One region of the Paenibacillus sp. CR_12 genome, then DNA from elsewhere that is predicted to be linked to it. Evidence: riboswitches for the same ligand, from Rfam matches in the RefSeq annotation. Region 1 holds a riboswitch; each other region holds the start of a gene.
What was found. Region 1 has a riboswitch for ZMP and ZTP ahead of rpiB (ribose 5-phosphate isomerase B). Riboswitches for the same ligand answer to the same signal wherever they lie in the genome.
Positions count from the first base shown of each region.

Region 1 (7,960 bases):
ATGCTTGCGATTCAGCTTCAGGCCCAGGTAGTTCATGAGCACGAATACAACGATCGCAAGACCGGCCGTAACGGAAATGTCCGCTGTTGGCGACTTCCACCACAATACGTGAGCATAGTGGCCATGTTCAAGTCCTAGTGTAGCCAGGATTGGCTGACCAAAGACCGTGAAGTTCTCCGGCAAGTCGGTGATAATTGAGAACGGCAAGCCCAGCAAGTTGGCTACAAAGATGAAGAGGATCAGAGTAAGCCCCAACGATATGTAAGCTTTCCCTTTCTTCAGATCCATCGCACTCGCTACGACGCCTTGCACAAATTCCACTACCCATTCCATGAAGTTTTGCAGTTTGGAAGGGTTTTCGACAGATAGATTACGTACCGCCAGCCGGCATAATACGAACACCACCACACAGGTGACAAGAAGCATTATGACCGCCGAAAGGTCAATATTCAATCCGCCAAGTTTGATAATCGGTGAATCATGCATATAATTGTTTTCACCCCTTTCCAAGTTAGCGCTGATCAATGATTGTTTCTCAAACTGAACACAATGCTGACAGGAATGGTCAACAATTGGGGTATGAACAGACCGGCGATTGCACCGCCGAGGGATACCTGTTCGAGTTTTACGGCGAAGATCACAATCAGGAGCCCGATGCACAATCTCGTAATGAAGCCGAAGTTGTACTTTTTCGGTTCCGGATCGACAGCCAATTGCGCCAGCTGCTGCACTTTCATGGAGAGGAAGCGTACATTAAACAAGCCCGCCGCCATGCCCATGATCAACCCCATAATTATCGGGCGGAATTCCGGATAGAGAGCCCATCCGAGAAACAAGGCAGACAATAAGAGTAACGATACTCTAAATACAGCGTTCACAATGGAAGTCAAATCATTCACGCCTGCGCCCCCAAAAACTTTTTAATGAGAAGAGCGATATTCAAAATCCCTACAAAGAGCCCCGAAAGCGTACCAATGGCAAGCCACACTCTGGGCCCGTCCAACTGATTCATGAGCCATCGCCCGGTAAAAAAACCGATGAGAATGTAAGCGGCAAGCAAACCGCCCGCCCCGCTAATGTATAGCGCTATCAACCAAGGGTTATCTTGACTTTTCGGATTTTTCATATGAACCTCTAATCCCAACTCATTTTACTGAATATAACAAGAGTTTGTCAATGAATCGATTTGATGGATTTCCCGTGTAAAATCGGCGTTTTGAGCAGTCTAAATTGCGCAAAACGCCGCGGTAACCGTACAGTTCAACTGTATGCTGTCCCCTTGCCAATCAGAATACGGTAAACTATGCCTTTGTGAACATTCTGTGAAATTCCTCAGGACGCTCTTTTCGAATGCCAAAATGGTGCAAAATCGCATTGACAATTCGCTGGGAAGCTTGTCCATCCCCGTAAGGATTAGCGGCTTTGCTCATCTTGTCATAGAGCTCCTGATCGGTCAGCAGAGCCTTAATGCGTTCGTACACATTCTCTTCCTGGGTGCCTACCAGCTCCAGGGTGCCGGCTTCAATGCCCTCCGGACGTTCCGTCGTGTCCCGAAGCACCAGCGTCGGCACGCCGAAGGACGGAGCCTCCTCTTGCATGCCGCCCGAATCCGTAATGATGAAATGCGTACGGGTGTAAATATTGTTCATATCCACGACATCCAGCGGTTCAATCAGCTTGATGCGCGGGTGGTTCCCCAAAATGCGGTGAGCCGGCTCTTTGACGGCAGGGCTCGGATGCACAGGGTAGACGATGGCGATATCCTCGAACTCGTCGGCAATGCGCTTCACCGCTTCAAAAATCTGACGGTGCGGCTCCCCTTGGGATTCGCGGCGGTGCGCCGTCATCAGGATCAGGCGCTTGCCCTGTGCCCAATCCAGAACCGGATGGGTATATCCTTCCCGAACCGTATACTGGAACACGTCCGTAGCGGTGTTGCCCGTCACGTAAATGCTGGATTCCGGCTTATTCTCCTTGCGGAGATTCTCGGCAGACCAGTCCGTCGGCGCAAAGTGCAGATCGGCCAGCACGCCGGTCAGCTGACGGTTCATTTCTTCAGGATAAGGATTCAGCTTGTTCCATGTGCGAAGACCCGCCTCTACATGGCCGACCTGAATCTGCTGCAGGAAGGCTGCATAGCTGGCCAGGAACGTTGTCAGCGTGTCGCCGTGCACGAGCACGATATCCGGCTTGGCCTCGCGCAGGACAGGCTCAAGCCCCTCCAGAACGCGTACGGTGATCTCGTTCAGCGTTTGACGGTCTTTCATCACGTCCAAGTCGTAGTCCGGAACAATCTTGAACACGTCAAGCACCTGATCCAGCATTTGCCGATGCTGCGCAGTTACACAAACCACCGATTCGATATGCTCCGGATGGCGCTGAAGTTCCAGAATAAGCGGCGCCATCTTGATCGCTTCGGGGCGGACCCCAAATATCGTCATCACTTTCACTTTTGACATGTTTGAAATTACCCCTCTTTGCATGCTTGTTTTTTCAATTCAAGTCGTACGAATGACTGGCTCGGCTCTTATTTCGTGCCGTACAGCCGATCTCCTGCATCACCCAGGCCCGGTACGATGTAGCCGTGGTCGTTGAGCCCTTCATCCAGAGCAGCAACGTAAATATCCACGTCCGGATGGACGTCATGCACGGCCTTTACGCCTTCCGGCGCAGCCACGAGATTCATCATCTTGATCTGGGTGCAGCCGCGCTTCTTCAGCACGTCGATTGCAGCGATGGCCGATCCGCCCGTTGCCAGCATCGGATCGATGACGATCAATTCCCGCTCCGTCACGTCGGTTGGAAGCTTCGTATAATATTCCACGGGCTGAAGCGTTTCCGGGTCGCGGAACAATCCGACATGCCCTACCTTGGCAGCGGGAAGCAGCTTGACCACGCCGTCCAGCATGCCAAGACCCGCACGCAGGATCGGCACGAGGCCGAGCATCCGGCCGGAAATGACTTTCCCTTGGGTTTCGGCTACCGGCGTCTGAACAGATATCGATTCAAGAGGAACCTCCCGCGTAATTTCATAAGCCATCAAAGTCGCGACTTCGTCTACCAATTCGCGAAAGTCTTTTGTGTTAGTCCGCATATCGCGTATAAATGTAAGTTTGTGTTGAATCAACGGGTGATCACAAATCACCAATTTTCCCATGTCTGGTCCCTCCGGTTTGAATGCAAATGTTATTTCAATATGGGCGTAAATACTTGTGAGCTCCATAAATCCTGTCTATTATATCATTCCCTCTAGTCAATTGACACCTGCACGAGTCATGTTTATTTCCGTGAGTTTTGACCTTATAACCGGATCTTCGTCAGCCCTGCACCTAGGTTTTCCATTTTCGCCTATATTGATCCTCACCGCCAAGCGACCCGACCGGGAGCATGCGAGCATAGCAATCTGGCCAGAATGTGACAGCTCCTAAAAGAGGACCCCACCTTCAGGTGGGGTCCTCTTATCATAGGCCTCTTATGCTGACGAAACTGTGATTAATATTTCATTTCGGCATAAAGAGGATATTGATCCGTAAGCTCAGCCACCAAACGGCCCGCTTTTTCCAGCGTTGCTTCGTCTTTAGGCTGCTTCAAGGTCATGGCAATAATCTTCGCGATTTTCACCATCGCCTGCTCATCCATGCCGCGGGAGGTTACTGCCGGCGTACCGATACGGATACCGCTCGTGACAAACGGGCTCGTCGGATCAAACGGGATGGCGTTCTTGTTGACGGTAATCCCGATGGAATCCAGCACCTTCTCTGCGTCTTTGCCGGTGATGTCCAGATTGCGGGTATCGACCAGCATCAGATGGTTATCGGTTCCGCCGGAAACGATGTTCAGGCCTTCCTCGATCAGGGTGTCAGCCAGCACTTTCGCGTTCTTCACGACGTTCTCTGCATACGTCTTGAAGGACGGATCCAATGCTTCGCCAAGCGCAACGGCCTTGGAAGCAATGACATGCATGAGCGGTCCGCCCTGGGAGCCTGGGAACACCGCTTTGTCGATCGCCTGTGCCCATGCCTTCTTGCACAGGATCATGCCGCCGCGAGGTCCGCGAAGAGTCTTGTGCGTCGTGGTGGTTACGAAATGGGCATGCGGAACCGGATTCGGGTGAAGACCCGCGGCAACAAGACCCGCAATATGAGCCATATCGACCATGAACAATGCGCCTACGTCGTTCGCGATGGCAGCAAGCTTCTCGAAATCAATAATGCGAGGATATGCACTTGCACCCGCCACGATCAGACGAGGACGGTGTTTGAAAGCCGCTTTGCGGACTTCGTCGTAATCGATAAGGAACGTGTCTTCCTGCACGCCGTATGCAACGAAATTGTACAGAAGGCCGGACGCGTTAACCGGGCTTCCGTGAGTCAAATGGCCGCCGTGGGCCAGGTTCATGCCGAGCACGGTATCTCCAGGCTTGAGCGCAGCCAAATACACCGCCATGTTCGCTTGGGCGCCGGAGTGCGGCTGAACGTTGGCATGCTCGGCACCGAACAATTCCTTCGCGCGGTCACGGGCGATATCCTCCACGATATCCACTCGCTCACAGCCGCCGTAATAACGCTTGCCAGGGTAGCCTTCCGCATATTTATTCGTCAGCACCGTCCCCATGGCTTCCATAACCGCTTCGCTGACGATGTTCTCGGAGGCAATCAGCTCAATGTTGCTGCGTTGACGCTTCAGTTCCAAATCCATCGCTTCCAATACAGCCGGGTCATTCTTCCGCAAATGTTCCATCATGTTCATATCCTCCCATAATCAATCGTTATTTTCTCTTGCCAAGTCAAGACTACAAGTTTACCTAATGACTAAAGCGGGCTCTCATTCGAATCAATCGCACAGCGTGGAATCATCCCGCTGCTCAAGCCGGTACACGGCGCGTTCTCCGCCGATCAGCTTCGGCCGGGTGTAAGCCGCCGTTACGCGCGCATCGCCGATATAACGCTCGCTCGGCCTGAACGGAACCGCCACTCTTCGCAAATGCATGCCGATCAGCGTCTCGCCGATATCGACACCCGCATGGGCCTCAATGGATTCCGCAAGGCAGGGCTCCTTCATACTCCGATACGCCGCCGAGGCCATGGAGCCTCCCGCCCCCGGAATCGGTACAGCCGCCACTTCCGTCAGGCGCAGCTCTTCAAGCAGCCCCCGCTCCATGACTAGCGCCCGGTTCAAATGCTCACAGCATTGATAGGCTACAGCGAAGCTGAATTCCGCTTGAACCTCGGCAATGCCCTGAAGAAGCTGCTGCGCCGTTTCAAGAGCGCCGCCCGTGCCGATCCGGCGTCCGACCACTTCACTGGTGCTGGCTCCGATGACCAGCACCTTGCCCGGTCCTAAGGCTGCCGCTTCGGCCAGCTCGCGGACGATCCGCGCCGTCTGTTCGCTCAAGGAAACCTTGGAGATATCCGTCATGTCACAGTCCTCCCGATGAATTTTTTCACAGAAGATGCTTCATTCCATACGCAATAACCGCAGCAGCTTACGCGTCGACCTATCGCGATTCGCTCTTCAGGTAACGCTCCTCGATGGCCTTGATCTTGTTCACGCGGCCGACATGGCGTTCGCCCTGGCTGAAATCCGTTGTCAGCCATGCGCTGACGATCTCGGCAGCAAGCCCGGGGCCGACGACGCGCTCGCCCAGCGCAATCACGTTGCTGTCATTATGCTCACGCGTGGCTTTGGCCGAAAATACATCATGCGTCAGCGCGCAGCGGATGCCCGGCACCTTGTTGGCGGCAATGCTCATGCCGATTCCCGTTCCGCAGATCAGAATGCCCCGATCCGCTTCACCCGAGACCACCTTCTCGCACACCGGAAGCGCGTAATCGGGATAATCCACGGAATCGGAACAGCCGCAGCCAAGATCCTCCACCTCGTGTCCAAGACCCCGAATGACCTCCACGATCTCCTCTTTCAGACGAATGCCGGCATGATCGGTACCCAATGCAATTTTCATCTATGAAAAACCCCCTCGAATGTTCGCTTTTGCGTTTTAGCTTGTTTCATTATAACCCAAACTCCACGCAAAAGACGAAAAAAGAGCAGTCGGCGCACGTATTGTGCTCCAAATGCTCTTTGCCCAGGCGACCGGCCGTATATTCCGATGCTCCATCGTGGTTTCATCCACTTCGTCGCCAGTTACATCGGATTCATGTTTTTCACCTTCATCTTAAAGCAATACCCTGCGAAAGGCAAGCGGCTTTTTTAGCCAGATTGAGCCCGGATCCAGATTCACTCTTCGCTTCCGTGGAACCCAATCCTATTTATGCTGATCCGCTTCCAGCTTGTCCAGCAGGCGGAAGAGCGCCGTCCGAATCTCCGCCGCCGTCGCCTCGTATTCCTCCCGCGAGCCGCCGAAAGGATCGGAGATATCGAAGCTCGGAATGCGCTGGCGCAGCTCGATCAGACGCTCCCGGTCGCGGTCGCTGACATCGCGGCCCAGCGATCTGGCCAGCTCAAGCGTCGCGTACAGGCTGTCCTGCTCCCGCAGATCATCCAGCACCCGCCGGTCATCCTCCACAAACTCCTTCAGCGTGTGCATCTTGTCGGCCGCATGCGGGAACTGCCGAATCGCATACTGCTTATGCGACTGGGTCAGCGTCAGAATCAGGTCTGCCCATTCCACAAGATTCGCGGTCAGCGGCTTAGATACCAAACGATCTTGAATATCCTGGTCCCGCAGTATCGATTCCGCATGACGGGATACCGGCATGCCGTCCACGGCCGAGACGCCGGCGGATTGCGTTTCCAGGGGAATGCCCCGCTGTTTGGCGAGCTTGCGCAGCATCCCTTCCGCCATCGGGCTGCGGCAGGTATTCCCCGTGCAGACAAACAATATATTTTTCACGGTCCCGTACCTCCCGTTGTAGGTTGTTTTGGGATTATTGTAACAAATATTGCATCAAAAGATAAACATCACGCCAAAGATGATCAAAATCAGTCCGCCCAGCATCTCGCCGTACTCCCCCAGCTTGTTGCTCGCCTGACGGCCGAGCAGCAGGCCAAGAATGGACAGCAAACCGCCCACGACACCGAAGGAGATCACGATCAGCAGCACATCATCCACGAACATCCCGAGCGAAACGCCTACCGAGAAGGAGTCGATGCTGACGCTGAGCGAAAACAGCAGCATGCCCAAGAACGCGGTAGGATGAATGCGCTGACCTTCCCCGCCCCGCCAAGAATTATACAGCATATGCCCGCCCAGCAGGAGGAGCAGCCCGCCGGCTGCAAGCCCTGTGACGTGACCCAGCAGCATACCTACATAGCGGCCGGCAAACAAGCCCGCCAGCGGCATTAGCATGTGAAACATTGCGATCATGAAGCTGATGCCCAGCATATGGCCTAAGCGCATGCCGCCTCTCATTCCGACTCCGATGCCAAGCGAAAATGCGTCTAGCCCGAGTGCAACCGCCATCAGCAGAATCGCCGCAAGCTGTCCCGATTGGACAGACGCCTCCAACATCCCCATTCCCCCAAGTCCCATGGTCTTGTACACCATATGCGGACAAGGGGGAAATCATGCTAAAACCGTTCAATCAGCATCGGCATTGACGTGGATGATGTGATGTCCCGCGGCCTTCAGCAGCCGGTTCATGACGGCTGCGCCAAGCCCCTGCTCCGGGCACGCTTCGGCCAGGATGAAAGTCGCGCCTTCTTCATCGAAGCGGCGCAGGCCGGCGTACAGCCGGCGGGCCGCTTCCTCCGGCGCGGCCAGGCTGCCGAGCGAGACGGCAACGTCCGCGCGGTAGCGACCGATGTGCTCGTCGAACGACAGCACGCCGGTCACCTCCCCGCGCCGGGCCGCCGCCTCGAGCTCGGCCGCGATGCGTGCCGACACCGCTTCGGCACGCGGGCCCTGCACCACGCACATCGCACCCTTCGGTGCGTAGTGCGTGTACTTCATGCCCGGCGAGCGCGGCGCCGGGCTCTCCGCCTCCCCGGCGGCGCGCTG
Region 1 is NZ_JAVFHO010000006.1:155,143-163,102, forward strand. Features, by position in the region: gene atpB (F0F1 ATP synthase subunit A) at 1-486, opposite strand, end outside; gene RB297_RS22355 (ATP synthase subunit I) at 522-899, opposite strand; gene RB297_RS22360 (AtpZ/AtpI family protein) at 896-1,126, opposite strand; gene wecB (non-hydrolyzing UDP-N-acetylglucosamine 2-epimerase) at 1,302-2,459, opposite strand; gene upp (uracil phosphoribosyltransferase) at 2,528-3,157, opposite strand; gene RB297_RS22375 (serine hydroxymethyltransferase) at 3,493-4,743, opposite strand; gene RB297_RS22380 (TIGR01440 family protein) at 4,834-5,418, opposite strand; gene rpiB (ribose 5-phosphate isomerase B) at 5,498-5,962, opposite strand; ZMP/ZTP riboswitch at 6,077-6,158, opposite strand; gene RB297_RS22390 (low molecular weight protein arginine phosphatase) at 6,266-6,853, opposite strand; gene RB297_RS22395 (manganese efflux pump MntP) at 6,908-7,471, opposite strand; gene RB297_RS22400 (L-threonylcarbamoyladenylate synthase) at 7,541-7,960, opposite strand, start outside.

Region 2 (7,960 bases), on a different contig from region 1:
AACCACGACTCGTCCTCGCAGCCGTCATTCGTAATCAAGAACACGATGCTATCCTGATATATGAATGCGCTTCCAAAAGAAAGGGGATCCATCAGCTCTTTCGCAATGTTCAGCATGGCGTGCAGCATCAAGTCCATATCGCCGGAATGCCGCAGGGAGCTTGATGGAGCACTCTCCTTATGCTCAGCCGCCGGATATAAAGCCATCACCGCGGCGAGATAACAGGCGCCGTTCAGCGGAAGGCCGTAATTCCGAGTTTTCTCCTCAATGATGGAGCGGGGCAATTTTCGGGTTAACAGCGAAGCCAGGAACGATTCCCGAAGCAAAGGCAGGCTTGTCCGGTAATGCTCCTTCAATTGGCGAACGTCCTCACGCTCCGCCACCTCCATATCGATTTTGTCCTTGATCTTGCCTAATAACTCCATGAAGCTTTCGGCAGAGAACGGCTTGAGCAAATACTCATCCACGCTGAGCGTAATCGCTTGGCGGGCGTAATCAAATTCGTCATAGCCGGTCAAAATCACGATTTTGCACAGCGGCTGATGCTCCCTTAGCCATGAGGCCAGCTGCAGCCCATCCTGAAAAGGCATACTGATATCGGTAATAACGACATCCGGCTCCAACCGCTCCGCAGCCTCCACGGCCTCTCTTCCGTTCTCCGCCGTCCCCTTGATCTCGAATCCGCAGGCTTCCCATTGGATTTCCTGAACGAGGCCTTCTCTCACATCGGCTTCATCATCCACTAACAGCACTTTATACAATGCGACCCCTCCCGTTTCTGTCCTGTTCGGCTGCAAACTGAATCTATAGTGATCTTACCTCGCCGCGCCAAAATTGGGAATCTTCCACATTATGTTTTTTGCAACAAAAAAAAGAACGAATGCACGACTTCAGCGAAACAGCGCTTCCCTGTTCCTCGAGTCATGATTCGTTCCGAAATCGATTGTGCAGCATTCCTTACGCCTGAACGGGTACGGAGACGGGTTTTACCGGCGTGCTCAACCTCTTGATGCTCAGATAGTAAGCGATGCCGAGCGGAATAACGGCGCCCAGCCAAGCCAGCGGATTTGCCAGGCTTGCACCGAGGAGGCCGATCTGCGCGGTCAGGAAGATAGCAGCCAGTACCCGCATGATCAGCTCCATGATGCCCGCCACAGTGGGAATTAAGCTCCGACCAAGCCCCTGAAGCGTGAAGCGGTAGATAAACAGCAGCGACAGAAGCAGATAGGTGCTGCCGTTCGATAAGAAATACAGCCTGCTGAGCGACAGCAATTCCTCTTGGCCTTGACCCACAAAAAGGCTGACGGCGGCAGGACCCGCGAATATAACCAGCAGGCCCACGACGATGCTGAATGATCCTGAGAGCCAAATACACTGCTTAACCCCCAGTTTGATCCGGTCTATGCGATTCGCTCCGAAGTTCTGAGCGGCAAAAGTCGCCATCGTAATCCCGAAGGAACTCATCGGCTGCGTGGCGAGCATATCAATCTTCTGAGCTGCGGTATAAGCCGCAACGGCTGTTGCCCCGAGACCGTTTAGCGTGATCTGCAGAATAATGGCTCCGATGGCGATGATGGAGGCTTGGAAGCCCATCGGAAAACCTACCCACATATGCTGGCGAATAAATTTCCAATCGATGGACCAGTCGGCATTCTTGAATTGAAGGAGCGGGACCTTCTTATGAATGTAGATCAGACAGAGCAGGCAGGAGAACAGCTGCGATACAACCGTGGCAAGTCCGGCTCCGGCTACTCCCATCTTAAATACGAGAATGAATAAGAGGTCGAGCACGATGTTCAGTATGCTTGCAACGACCAGGAAGAGAAGCGGCGTCCGGCTGTCGCCGAGAGCGCGGAGCAGGTTAGCCAGCAAATTAAACAGAACGGCCGCGCCGACGCCCCAGTTAATGACGATCAGATACGAATACGCATCATCCAAAATTTCGGCAGGGGTGTTCATCATGACGAGGACGGGTCTCGTAAATATAACGCTCACGATGGTGAGGAATACCGTGAACACCAGACTGATCCATACACTCGTTCCCACGCTTTTGCGGACGCCTGCGATATCCTTAGCTCCAAAACGCTGTGCCGTTATGATAGACAAGCCAGCCGTCAAGCCTTGGGCAAAGCCGATGACAAAAAACAAAATGCTGCCTGTCGAGCCAACGGCTGCAAGTGCGTTTACGCCTATGGTACGTCCCACGATTAGGGTGTCTGCCATGTTGTAAAATTGTTGAAAAATATTACCGATCAAAAGCGGGATGGTAAACATGATAATCAGCTTGATCGGACTTCCTTGCGTCATGTCTCTCATGTAGATTCTCCTATGCCGTCAATAAACGTTCCTCTAAAGATTTATTTGAAATATTATGCTTCAAACAGCGCTTATCGCATCGAATGGAAACATTATAATGGGTGAGGGTCGTTTGTATTCTTGTGTATCTTATCATGAAAGAACATAAATTTCTCCTATTTATTCCCGAAATCAAAACTAAAAGCAAGTACTCGTCATTCGAAGAGTCTGTACCCGATTTGGATCCCTGATTTCTCTATAACTGAAAAGGCCAACCGGTCATTTCGGTTGGCCTTTTCAACATGATGACATGTGATATCCCTATGGAATTCCGATGTTTATGCCTCTTCGACGGCAAGCTTATCCAAGGCCAGCTTCGCACGTGACCGCGCTTCTTCGACATCGCCGGCGGTTGACAGCGCGACTGCTACTCGTCTTCCGACCTTGGTTACCGGTTTGCCGAACATGCGAAGCTGCGTATTCGGAACGGCCAGCGCTTGATCGGCGCCTGTAATCGTATAGTCTTCCAGCTCTCGGCCGGCTTTCAGGGGGCGGCTGGCTCCCGGCGTGATCAATTCGATCTCTGGTATCGGAAACCCGAGAATGGCACGGACATGAAGCGCAAATTCGGATAGATTTTGCGTGACCAGCGTAACCAGCCCAGTATCATGCGGACGCGGGGATACCTCGCTGAAGTACACCTTATCCTCGGCCAAAAATAATTCAACGCCGAACAAGCCGTATCCGCCAAGCTCGTCGGTAATCTTCCGCGCAATATATTTAGCTTCCTCGATTTGCGCTTCAGACATGTCGTGCGGCTGCCACGATTCGATATAATCTCCGCTTTCCTGAATATGCCCGATCGGCGCACAGAAGCTTGTTCCATTGACGGAGCGGACGGTCAGAAGCGTGATTTCCGACTGGAATGAAATGAATTCCTCAATGATCACCCTTCCGTTCTGAACGCGGCCGCCTTCCATGGCGATGTTCCAGCAGGACTCGATATCCCCTTCCGAACGGCACACGCTTTGACCTTTGCCGGAGGAGCTCATCAACGGTTTGATCACGCACGGAAAACCCATGTCCAGGACAGACTGCTTGAATTCCTCATAGGTATCGGCAAATCGATAGTCCGCAGTCGGCAGTCCCAACTCCTCTGATGCCAACCGGCGGATCCCCTCACGGTCCATCGTAAGCTTTGCGGCTCTGGCGGTAGGAATCACCCGAAACCCCTCATCCTCCAGCTTCACCAGCTCCGCAGTAGCCAGCGCTTCAATCTCCGGAACGATCAGGTCCGGCTTTTCCAACTCAATAATAGCGCGCAGCTTCTCTCCGTCCAGCATATCGATCACATGGCTGTGATCGGCAACGTGCATGGCAGGAGCATCGGCATAACGATCGACGGCAACGGTTTGGACACCCAATCGTTGTGCTTCAATTACGACTTCTTTCCCTAGTTCTCCGGATCCCAGCAGCAATATTTTTTTCGTTTTGAACATCGTTGTTTTATCCCCTTTTCATAGTTTCAGAGACGATAGAAGCCCAAGAAAATAATAAAGAGGTAAGGGAAATAAACTCCCTTACCTCTGCCCAGGCGTACGGCCGTTGTCATTCATGTGCTCCCTCATGGTTCCCCCATGCTACGCCAGTCACACATAAACCTATACATTGTTACATAAATGATACTGAATCTTTTCGTTAAATGCAATATCAGCCTGCGTCCTTAGGATTTAGACTTCAACATTTCGATCATATCCTGAAGCGAGTGTGACAGCCACTTCTTAGGATGAACGACAATCTGGATGTCCAGTCGAATGTCAGGGTGTTGAAAGGGAAGAACCGCCAGCTCTCCCCTCTTGATTTCCTCCTCTGCTACCATTCTCGGCAATAGGGAGATGCCGGTGCCGGACATGATATATCTTTTTATTGCCTCGGGGTTGCCCAATTCCAAACCAATACGGACGGGAGCTCCGCTGGCGCGCAGCACTTTTTCCAACATGATTCGGTAATTGCAAGTATCCTCGGTCATAATCCATTCGTAATCAGCCAGATGCTCCAGCTCGATGACGGGCAACCAGCGAAGCGGATGATCCGGATGGGCAATCAAATGGAGGGGCTCTTCCCGGATCGAGATCCAATTCAATGAAGTGTCTTCCGGTTTGTTCTCCAGAATAAGCCCGAGATCGTACTCGCCCTCTCTTACCTTACTGACGATGCTATCTTCACGATCCGTTTGCAAGCGGATGGCAAGATCTTCATGCTCCTGTCTTAGCCGATGAAGGACGGATGGAAGAAAATATGCGGCAAGCGAATCGATCGTTCCAATCGATAAGATGCCCCCGCCTTGTTTCGTCAGCTTTTCCTTAGACTGCTGGAACAGATCCAGCATTTGGACAGCATACTTGAACAGCTCCTCCCCTGACTTCGTCAGGCGCAGGCCTCTGCCATACCGTTCAAACAGCTTGACGCCGTATTCCTTCTCCAGCTTCTGAATCTGGGTGGTAACGCTGGATTGTGCATAACCCAATTCGTCAGCAGCTTTAGTAAAGCTCTTTCGAACAGCAACCTCCCTGAAGGTTTGCAGATAGATCAGTTCCATCGCTTTCTCCTCATCAATAATATTGATAATAACTATCTATTATTATAGATAACACCGATTCCGATTCCCATGGTAAAGTAAAGCCACAATTCATGAAATGGAGGAAAGATCATGTTGAGTCCGCAAGATTTGAGAGGTATTTATGTTCCGGTGGTCACTCCCTTTTCACATGAATACGCATTGGATGTTCCGTCTTATCATCGTTATTTGGAGAATTTGTTATCCCATGACATTCAAGGATTGATCATCAACGGTACGACCGGAGAGGCGCCGACGGTAACTTGGGAAGAGGTCGTTCAGGTGGTGGAGGAAACGCGAAAAGGTCTGGACGGACGGCAATTGCCGGTCATTATTGGTACGGGTACCAACGATACGTTCTCCAGCATGAAGCGGACGGAATGGGCAGGACATATCGGGGCAGACGCGGTATTGGTGGTCACGCCGTATTACAGCCGCCCTTCGATTGAGGGCATTATACAACATTTCTGCAAAGTCGCAGAGGTGGGGATACCGGTTATTTTGTACGAAGTTCCTTCGCGCACTGGAATTTCCTTACCGGTTGATGCCATTCGAAGAATCATGGAGATCCCCGGTGTCATCGGAATGAAGGACAGCACTGCGAGTACGGAGCTTATGAGAAGCTTGTCTCCATACGATACGAAGCCTGTTCTATGCGGGGACGATGTCCGCTTTCATGAGATGCTGCGTCATGGTGCATCCGGGGGCATTTTGGCGTCGGCCAATGTGAATACCGAGGCTTTTATTCGTGTGTATCAATTAGCTGCCCAAGGGGATTATTCTCGTTCCGAAAAGGAGTTTGAAGTGCTGCTTCCCGTTATTCATCAGTTGTTCGCAGAATCCAATCCCGCTCCGCTAAAATGGCTGCTTGCCAAGCAAGGCCTTATCTCATCCGACACCCTGCGCCTGCCGATGGGCACCATTACGGATGAGCTCAAGCTATCCTTGGATCAAGCACTCAAAAACTGAGAAACTTTAAATCGTGGACGTAATAGATTTCTCCTCAAGAGTGGCGGGGCGCATACGCTGCCTTGCCTTTCTTGAATGGATGATTCGGATGCGATAGGGCGCACATGCTTTCAATCAGCAGATGATGGGATGGATGATACTGACATTTTACGCAAAAAAAGAAATCCTGCTTAAATCTATCGCTTTAAAGGATTGATGAATGAAATCGCCCCACTTATAATATGGGTACATTCAATTCCTCCCAGAAATTTGAAAGGAGACTTGCAGTGCTGCCCTATTCCACCCCTAATCATGATTTTGCCTTCGAACAATCTGTAATCGGTATGGCTTTGGTATCGCTAGATGGAACGATTCTTAAGGTCAATTCGGCACTATGTGATCTGTTGGGTTACTCGCCGCAGGAGTTAACTGCCGGGGCGCCGCAAGAAGAAAACAGCCTGCGCGAGTTATTGAATCGAGTGATTCAGAACGCTAGGGCTGCCCAGGGTCATCAGCCATCCGTCCCCCCGGTTGAACATGCTTACCGTCATCCGTCTGATCGCGAGTTATACCTTAGTGCACGCTGCAGCGTTGATCACGATCCGGAGCGGGGGCCCAAGGGATACTTGGTACAATTCGAGGATCGATCGCTGCTGAGGCAGCTCATGAAACAGCTGGAGCAGAAGGAACAGAAGCTGAACGAGAAGGAAAATTCGTTTCTGCAGCTGCTGGAAGAGCTCCCTCTCTCCGTACTCATAACTAAAAAAGGCATTGTGCACTATGTTAATTCTGCCGCGCTCCGACTCGTCAATGCGACGCACTCACATGACGTGCTGGGCATTTCAACCGACGTGATCGTCGACGCATCGTATCATCAAGCATTGATGAAACGCAGGGCAACGTATGCCGAGAGCGGAGAAATCGGAAGCGTCGATTATCTGATACGCTGTCTGGACGGGCAGGAGAAGATGGTCACGGGATTCACGTTAATCATACAATATGAAGGCGAGAAAGCGGCCGTCGGCATCTTCAAGGACATCACGGAGCAGCGAATGGAAGAGGACCGCGTGATGCAATCCGAGAAGCTGACGACCGCCGGCCAATTGGCCGCCGGCATCGCTCATGAAATTCGAAATCCATTGACATCGATTAATGGATTCGTGAAGTTATTGCGATCCGCGGAACGCAGCAACGAGCTTTATTTTGAAATCATCGAATCGGAGCTCAAACGCATCGAGCTCATCGTCAATGAACTCTTGGTGCTCTCCAAACCGCAGGGCGCCCACGTGAGCGGACCCATCGACGTGTCGGCCATACTGGATCAGATCATTACGCTGATGAAGGTGCAAGCCGCTCTCAAGAATATAGAGATCATTCCCCATTATCCACTGGTTCCGATCTATGTACAGGGCGAAGTCAACCAGCTCAAGCAAGTGTTCATCAATCTGCTGAAAAACGCGATGGAAGCGATGAATCACGGGGGAAGCATCACCTTGGACATTGTGCACAGCGGTCCCGAGGTACAGATTATCGTGCAGGATGAAGGAGTTGGGATGACGCAGGATCAGATCCAATCACTGGGACAGCCCTTTTTTACAACGAAAGACACCGGCACGGGACTCGGTCTCATGATTACCAAGAATATTATTCATAATCACGGCGGTACGATGAACGTGGAGAGCACTCCTGATCATGGGACAACCTTTACGATCCATTTACCTGCATTATAATGCGTACAATCGGAGGACATAGGCATGGACATTCAAGATTCAAACTTACATAAACAATTTGCAATAAACTGCTTCAATCAGGTCTGGGATATCTTGGAGAAGAAGCAGCGGACGACGGAAGACGAAGAGAACATGATTCACATGTGTCATGCTTCCTTTTGGCATTGGAGCCGGGTGGCGGATCATACAGAGCGCAACCTGTCTATCGGGTATTGGCAGCTCTCCCGAGTATACGCGGTAACGGGTCAGGGCGATCAAGCACTGCATTATGCCAAGCGCTGCATCACGATCGGGTCATCGGCTAACCTCGAACCCTTCTACATCGGTTACGGATACGAAGCGGAAGCCAGAGCCTATCTGGTTCTGAGGA
Region 2 is NZ_JAVFHO010000002.1:769,797-777,756, forward strand. Features, by position in the region: gene RB297_RS07085 (response regulator) at 1-761, opposite strand, end outside; gene RB297_RS07090 (MATE family efflux transporter) at 958-2,316, opposite strand; gene purT (phosphoribosylglycinamide formyltransferase 2) at 2,634-3,794, opposite strand; ZMP/ZTP riboswitch at 3,877-3,958, opposite strand; gene RB297_RS07100 (LysR family transcriptional regulator) at 4,019-4,894, opposite strand; gene dapA (4-hydroxy-tetrahydrodipicolinate synthase) at 5,006-5,881, shown strand; gene RB297_RS07110 (ATP-binding protein) at 6,148-7,590, shown strand; gene RB297_RS07115 (hypothetical protein) at 7,615-7,960, shown strand, end outside.
Region 2: another riboswitch for ZMP and ZTP. It lies ahead of purT (phosphoribosylglycinamide formyltransferase 2); the one in region 1 lies ahead of rpiB (ribose 5-phosphate isomerase B).

Region 3 (7,960 bases), on a different contig from region 1:
AAAAGGCCCGCCTGTTCAGGGCGGACCTTTCGCTTATGGCTTTATTTCGCTTCAGAGCGGACCTCTTCAAGCATCTTATCATTGAATCCGAATATCCAGGTCAGCACGAACGTAATCGCCATCGCCGTCAGGTTGCACAAAATGTAAAGAGGAAGCTGGCTGTTCAAGTACAACAGCGTGCCCGGGATGACGGTAATGGCCATGCCTGTGGCCTCAAGCTGAAAGATGGAAGCCATGAAACCGCCCACGCCGCCCCCGATCAAGGCGATAACAAACGGTCTGACGTAACGGAGGTTGACCCCGAAGATCGCCGGCTCGGAGATTCCCAGCAAGGCGGAGAATGCCGATGGCAGGGATAATGCCTTGAGCTTTTTATTTCTCGTCTTGAGTCCGACAGCCAGACAAGCTGCACCCTGCGCTGCCATGGCGCTGGTCACGATCGCATTGAACGGATTGCTCCCTGTCTTCTCAAGGAGTTGGATCTCCAGGAAGTTGAAAATATGATGCACCCCGGTGACCACAATGATCTGGTTAAAGAAACCGATGACCAGACCCGCGATACCGAACGGCAGCTCCAGCAAGAACGTCGTCGCGTTCAGAACCACTTCTTCCAGGGAGTGGAACACGGGGCCGATCGCAAACAGGCCGAGGGTTATCATAACGAGCAAGGTCAGAAACGGGGTAACGATCAGATCGATGGCGTCAGGAATGCGTTTTCGCAAAAATCTCTCGAATTTCGCGCCCAGCAGTCCAATGAAGAATGCCGGCAGGACCGAGCCCTGATACCCGACAACCGGAATGAAATCAAAGATCATGAGTGCCTCAGCCGAGCCGTTCGCCACGCTGTACGCGTTGGGAAGAGCCGGGTTAACCAGCATCAATCCCAGGACGATACCCAGCACGGGGCTGCCTCCGAACACCCTGAACGCGGACCAAGCCACCAAGGCGGGCAAGAAAGCGAAAGCCGTATCCGTCAGTACCTGGGTGAAGAGCAGGAAATTAGCCGAGATATCATCCGGTGTCGCACCGAACCAGGCAAGCACGGTATCCTGGGTCAGCAGCCCCCGTAATCCCATGAACAAGCCAGTGGCGACCAATACCGGGATAATCGGCACAAACACGTCACCGAATGTACGAATCGCCCGCTGAAACGGATTCCCCGACTTTTTCGCCTGAGATTTCAGTTCTTCCTTGCTTGTGCTCTCCATTCCAAGGGATTCGACCGCTTCAAAAATCTGATTGACGGTTCCTGTTCCGAAAATGATCTGGTACTGCCCGGAGTTGAAAAAGGCTCCTTTGACCTTGTCGATCTGCTCGACCTTCTTCTGGTCAATCTTCTTCTGATCATGAACCATGATTCTCAGCCTGGTGGCACAATGGGCAAAGGAAGCGATGTTCTCCCTGCCGCCAATGGCTTCCACTACCTGCCTTGCGATTTCCCGATTATCCGCTGCCATGTTCATTCAGCCCCTTCTTTATCTTTTACGGCTTCGGTCAGATCCCATTTCTCGACCTTCAAGCCGGCACTGCCGTTCTGTACGAAAAATCGAATGTTTCGGCTGTTCCACTTCGGAAAAATTCTGCTTGTAAACACCTCTTCGCCATCGTTGATGAACAGCTCGACCGAAGAAATGTCCACGAACAGATGAAATTTGATCGAATTTCTTTCGGTTGGCAGCATACAGGATCGTTCCGCTCCGTAATCACTGACAATCGTTGCACCCGAAGAAGAGCGATCCAGCGTAACCTTCCGTTGGCCGGATTCATATCGAATAACGGTTCGTTCCCCTTCGCCAGCCCGAAATTCAATGCCAACGACGTCCGCCTCGATGGCTTGGAACTCGCATATCATTTCAAATGCGGTTCCTTGAACCCCCTCGTAACTCTTCACTTCGCTGTGAAGCGTATCCACTGCCTGAGCGGCATGATCGCGGAGCGCTTGAAGCTCGGGAACCGGCTGTTGAATCAGCCTGCCTTCACGGAACGTAAGCATACGCGGAAGCGTCAAACAATGGGCCCAGCCATGCGAATCGGTGGGATACCCGATATCCGGCAAACCCATCCAGCCCACCATGATGCGCCGGTCTTTCTCATCCAGCATGGTCTGCGGCGCGTAGAAATCAAAACCTCTGTCCAGCTCGCAAAAGGGACCGTGATCAAACTCCAGCGTATTCCTATTGAGCGGCTTGCCTGAAATATAGCCGGATTGGTAAATGTTTCGAAAATGGTCGTCCTCCGGAAGCAGCCCTTGCGGGGAAAACAGAAGCACGCCCTGGCCATCCAGTTCAAAATAGTCGGGGCATTCCCACATATAGCCGAAATGCTGAAGCCGGGTTTGTATCTCCCCCTTGAATTCCCAAACCAACAAATCCGAGGATTCATAAACGACAGCCGCACCTGTCTGGTTAACCCTTTGGGCACCGATGACGAACCGGTACTTGTCTTTGTCTTGCCATACTTTCGGATCCCTGAAGTGTTCGGTATATCCGTCCGGCACATGGTCGATCAGCGGCTTATCGAGCTTCGTGATGGATCCGTCGCGGTCCATCACAGCCATGCATTGATAAGATTGCCTGTTCCATTCCTCATCCCGGGCATTCCCGGTATACATGAGGCATAGTTTGCCATCTTTCACGATACCGCTGCCCGAATAAGCGCCATAAGCATCATGCGGGTGACCGGGTTCAATAGCGATGCCTTGGTTCTGCCAAAACACCAGATCTTTCGAGGAAGTATGGTACCAGTATTTCAAGCCGTGAAACGTACCCAGAGGAAACCATTGGTAAAACAAGTGATACTCTCCGTTGTAATAAGAAAATCCATTGGGATCATTCATCAGGCCCATGATGGGCTGCACGTGAAATTTTTGCCTCCATTCGCTTAATCGCACTTTCTTCCTAATGGAGGAAAGCTCTTCGGGAGAAGCCTGATCCAGGCGTCGGTATTTCAGTTCTCTGTCCATATCTCTTCTCCTTATAAATGGGCTTGCTGAAAAATCAAACTGAACATGCTAACACGTGCACGCTACTGTGGTGGAACCGGTTCCAATCAAAGGTAAAAATAATGAACTCAGTTCCAATACCAAGCAAACACTCGGATTGGAACCGGTTCCGTTATTTGAAGTATAAAATACCTAATTCAGATTGTCAACGCTTTCCCGATGAATCATCTCGCAATTCATGACCGTCAGGAAATCCACCGGCTCGTCGTTGACCAGCTTCATAATATGCTGTGCCGCGAGGTGGCCCGCTTGGAAATATCCATATTTCACCGTTGTTAACCCGGGATGAATCACCTCGGTTACGTCGTATCCGCCAAATCCGGTCACGGAAAGTTGGTCGGGAATAGAGATGCCTTTCATGTGCGCCGCTTTCATCACGCCTAGCGCAATGTTGTCCGTGGCGCAGACCACGGCCGTTGGCAGCGTTCGGTGAAGCTCAAACATGGAGCATGCCGTCTTCACACCATCCGACATCTTGAATCCACTCTCATAGAGAACCGCTTCCGCCTCTTCATACTCGCTTACCGCTTTGAGGAACCCTTCCTTCCGCTTGACTCCGACGGCTACGTCCTTTTCCGTCACCCCGATATAGGCAATTTGACGATGTCCCATCGACAGCACGTACCGGCCCATGTCATAACCTGCGGCATAATCGTTATAGATCATGCTGTGGACATGTTCATGCTGTTGTCCGAGCAGAATGACCGGAATGCCGATCTCTTGAATCGCGGCAAGATGGGTTTCCGTCACCTGCGTGGCGAACAGAATAATGCCTGATATTTTTTGTCTGGCGAGATCATACAGCGCTTCGATCTCCCTGGATAAATCCTGGCTTGCGTTGATGATCAGTAGCTGATATCCGTGTTTTCTTAATTCTTCGTCCATGCCGGCGACAGTCTGCGATGCGGAGAAGGAGTCCAGACGCGGCATAATGGTGCCGATCATGCTCGTTTTTTTCGCTTTCAGGCTTTGCGCAAAAGAATTCGGGATATAGCCGGTTTCCTGAATAACCTGCTCAATCTTGCGGCGTGTCGCATGACTGACGGATCCTCCGTTCAAGAAACGGGAGACCGTGCTTTTGGCAACTCCGGCTTTGTGGGCAATATCGGCGATCGTGTTCTTCATGCCAAGATCTCCGGAGCCGTTAGCAGCGCTGCATCGAACGGATCTTTCTCTGGAGCTCCCTGTTGTCCCGCACAACAGGCCATGATTCGTATAAACATGAATCTCTCCCCTTCGTATTTCTCTTATTCCTAACTATACCATGACGTCCAGGGGTCCGTGAAATGCGGGCTCCAAGCCTAGCATTGCATGGTCCATATTTGCAGGCTCTGGCATAAAATGAAAGATTCGAAGGGGATGATTCATGGGTGCAGCCTTGCTTCACATGCAAGTAGTCAAGTGCATTCCCTTAAGCTTGGACGGTTCGCTCGGCCGATTCGACGGTATGCTTCAGCAATGTCGCTATCGTCACGGGGCCGACGCCCGCCGGTACCGGCGTGATTGCGGAAGCCGCCTTGGCACAGGCTTCGTAATCGCAGTCCCCGATATTCCCTTTATTGTAACCGGCGTCCAACACGACGGCACCCGGCTTGATCCAGTCCCCTTGAATGAAATTAGGCTTGCCTACGGCCGCAACCACAATATCCGCTTGGGACACAATCTCCCCAAGGTTCTTCGTTCTCGAATGGCAGATCGTAACCGTGGCGTTGCGATTGAGCAGCATCATCGATACCGGCTTGCCCAGAATCGGACTGCGTCCGACCACCACCGCATGCTTCCCTTCGATCGGCAGGCTGTAATAGTCCATAATCGCGATAATCGCCGCCGGCGTACATGACGGGTAATCGGCGAAACCAAACGCATTTTGCGAGAACCCGAGCGTGGTTACTCCATCCACGTCTTTTTTAATGTCGATGGCATCAAAAGCCGCCCGCTCATCGATATGGTGCGGTACCGGGTGCTGAAGCAGAATACCGTGGACGTTCGGATCCTCGTTCAGTGCTTGAATCGCAGCGATCAGCTCCTCCGTCGTTGTCGATGTCTCCAGCACTACTTTTTTGGATATGATGCCAAGCCGCTCGCACGCATTTCCCTTCATCCGCACATAGGTCGCCGAAGCAGGATCATCGCCAACCAGAATCGTTGCCAGACAAGGGGTTACCCCTTGCTGTTTCAATTCCTGTACCTTCACCGCCAGCTTTGCCTTGATATCATCGGATACTTTTTTTCCATCCAAAATTACGGGTTCCTTACTCATGCTAATCCGCTCCTTCGCCATTGTATTAAAAAACATAAAGAGGCAAGGCGACTCGAACGTCTCCTTACCTCTTGCCCAGGCGTACGGCATATGATCCCATGTGCTCCCTCTTGGTAACCCAAGCTACGCCAGTAACACAGGGATAACTTTTTTTAATATATCACGACTTTGGACTTCGCGCCACCGGCTATGCGGCCGCCCTTTAATCGTAAAGTTTTTGATTTATTGCCTGAAATCACGTATGTTGCCGATGGTACAAGCATAGAATGTCTTAAGAACAATTCGCTCCAGGAGGCCTTGATGAGATATCCGGCGATCTTCAAAATGCTGCCCTTTATACTGCCGCTTGCGTTCGTGATTCCGGTCTTGACGATATGGCTGCAGAGGGACTTAAACCCCATACCCAGCCAAGACCTGCAGCAGGTTAAAACCGTCTTCACGGGCATCTTCCTTGAGGCACTTCCTTTCATTTTGCTTGGAGTGCTGCTGTCGTCCCTTCTGCAGCTGTTCGTACAAGAGCAATGGGTGCGGCGTCTCACGCCGAAGAATCCGATGGTTGGCGTCCTGTTCGCTTCCATGCTCGGCATCCTGTTTCCCATCTGCGAATGCGGGATGATCCCGGTCGTTCGCAGGTTGATGCTGAAGGGGATGCCCGCCTATATCGCCGTCACCTTTATCCTCAGCGGTCCTATTCTGAATCCCATTGTATTCGCATCAACGATCATGGCCTTCCGTTCACATCCCGAAGTGACGATCGGACGAATGGGACTGGCTTTTGCAGTCGCGGTGACGACGGGTTTGCTCGTTTATGTTTTTTCAAGAAGCAGCCCCCTGAAGCGTTCCTTTCAAGAGTTCGCCGAACAGGGCTCCAGCAAGGGGGAACGTTTGTTGCATGAGCATCCCAAAACCTGGAGAAGCATGTTTGTCCACGCCGGAGACGAGCTGATCGAGATGTGCAAATATTTAGTCCTGGGCGCTTTCCTGACGGCCTGCATCCAATCCTTCATTCCGAGGGAGGAGCTGCTGGCTCTGGGGAACGGTCCTGCCGCCTCCTATCTGTTCATGATGGGCTTTGCCTTCATCCTCTCCCTTTGCTCAACTTCGGACGCCTTCGTGGCATCGGCATTCACGCACACCTTTACCGTCGGCCCGCTGGTTTCCTTCCTGGTTCTCGGCCCGATGCTGGATTTCAAAAGCCTGCTCATGCTGTCGGCTACCTTCAAGACCAAATTCGTGATCGGCTTAAGCCTGCTGGTGATTACGCTTGTCTTTATCGGCTCTGTAGCCGTCAACGCGCTATTCGGCGGTTAGGTGTAGTAAACAAACTGGAGTGGCAATACACGAAAACGGTTGGAATAACGGCACCTTCAGGCTGTTATGCCTTCGGATATCCACTTGAGATTGGAGGTGTTCGGGACGTGAAGCCCCGTCTGAGCCTGCGAAGCCACTATATACTGCGATCGCTGCTTATCGCAGCTCTGGCCGCCTATATCATGCATCTGAACGCATCAAATTCGCTGGACTATTACTTGGCTCCCCATATGCAGACCCTGCTTCTGCTCTGTCCGGTGCCGCTGTTGTTCATAGCTTTCGGCATGCTGTGGCACGCCATTGCGGGAGCTTCCGGCGAGGTGTGCGATTGCGAGCACCCCCTGCCCAGCGGACTGATCAAAAACATATCGGTTTACGGGTTATTCACGGTGCCGCTGCTGTTCGGCCTGCTCCTGCCGGACCAAGCCCTCGGCAGCGATATGGCGGCCAAAAAAGGCATGATCTACACCTATCCGAACCCCGATGTTCGCCGTAAAACCGAGGAGCGGAATGCTCCCGCCGTTTCGGGCATGGAGAAGCATGGAACGAATGATGACCTGGCGGCAGCGGAGGACATCGCACTGAACGAGCGTTTTGTTCCCAAAGACATCTACAGCGTGGAATTCGCGGAGCTGGCCAAGCGCTTATATACCTTACCCGTCATCCGAGTGGAGCCGGACATTTTCTCGGAGACCGTTGGGGCCATGGATATGTACAAACAGCATTTTCAAGGAAAGGCCATCACCGTCCAAGGATTTGTTTTCCGCGATGGACATATGAACGAAGACGCCTTCGCCGTCAGCCGCTTCCTCGTGATGTGCTGCACAGCAGACGCCGTCCCGTTCGGGGTCATGGTGCGCGCCGCGAATGCTTCGTCATTCGCGAATGACGCGTGGGTTCAGATCGATGGCACGATCCAGGTCACCACCTCGGACGGTAAGGAAACGCTGCAGATTCAAGCGGAACGGATTCAGCCGATCGAGCAGCCGTCATCCCCTTACATTTTCACGAATCCCGACTCTGTCGCAGAGTTTGATGAACTGTATTCGAATGATATCGAGACCAAGGAGGTAATCAATAAATGAACAAGATACCCGTCGTGCTGATTAGCGGATTTTTGGGGAGCGGCAAAACCACGCTGCTCCTCAGGCTGCTGGCGTATGCCGCCAATCGGCAATGGAGAACCGCCGTCCTGATGAATGAGATGGGCGAACAGGACGTGGATGGCGATATCCTATCCGGTGAAATGCCTGATCTTCCGATCGAGAAGCTGCTTGACGGCTGCATCTGCTGCACCAAACGAGACGAGCTGGGGCAAGCCCTGAAAAGCCTGTTAGATCGGAAGCCCGATCTCGTCTTCATCGAGACGACCGGAGTGGCGAATCCTG
Region 3 is NZ_JAVFHO010000002.1:939,417-947,376, forward strand. Features, by position in the region: gene RB297_RS07915 (sucrose-specific PTS transporter subunit IIBC) at 42-1,463, opposite strand; gene RB297_RS07920 (glycoside hydrolase family 32 protein) at 1,460-2,962, opposite strand; gene RB297_RS07925 (LacI family DNA-binding transcriptional regulator) at 3,134-4,126, opposite strand; gene RB297_RS07930 (bifunctional 5,10-methylenetetrahydrofolate dehydrogenase/5,10-methenyltetrahydrofolate cyclohydrolase) at 4,413-5,261, opposite strand; ZMP/ZTP riboswitch at 5,328-5,407, opposite strand; gene RB297_RS07935 (permease) at 5,562-6,572, shown strand; gene RB297_RS07940 (TIGR03943 family putative permease subunit) at 6,680-7,657, shown strand; gene RB297_RS07945 (CobW family GTP-binding protein) at 7,654-7,960, shown strand, end outside.
Region 3: another riboswitch for ZMP and ZTP. It lies ahead of RB297_RS07930 (bifunctional 5,10-methylenetetrahydrofolate dehydrogenase/5,10-methenyltetrahydrofolate cyclohydrolase); the one in region 1 lies ahead of rpiB (ribose 5-phosphate isomerase B).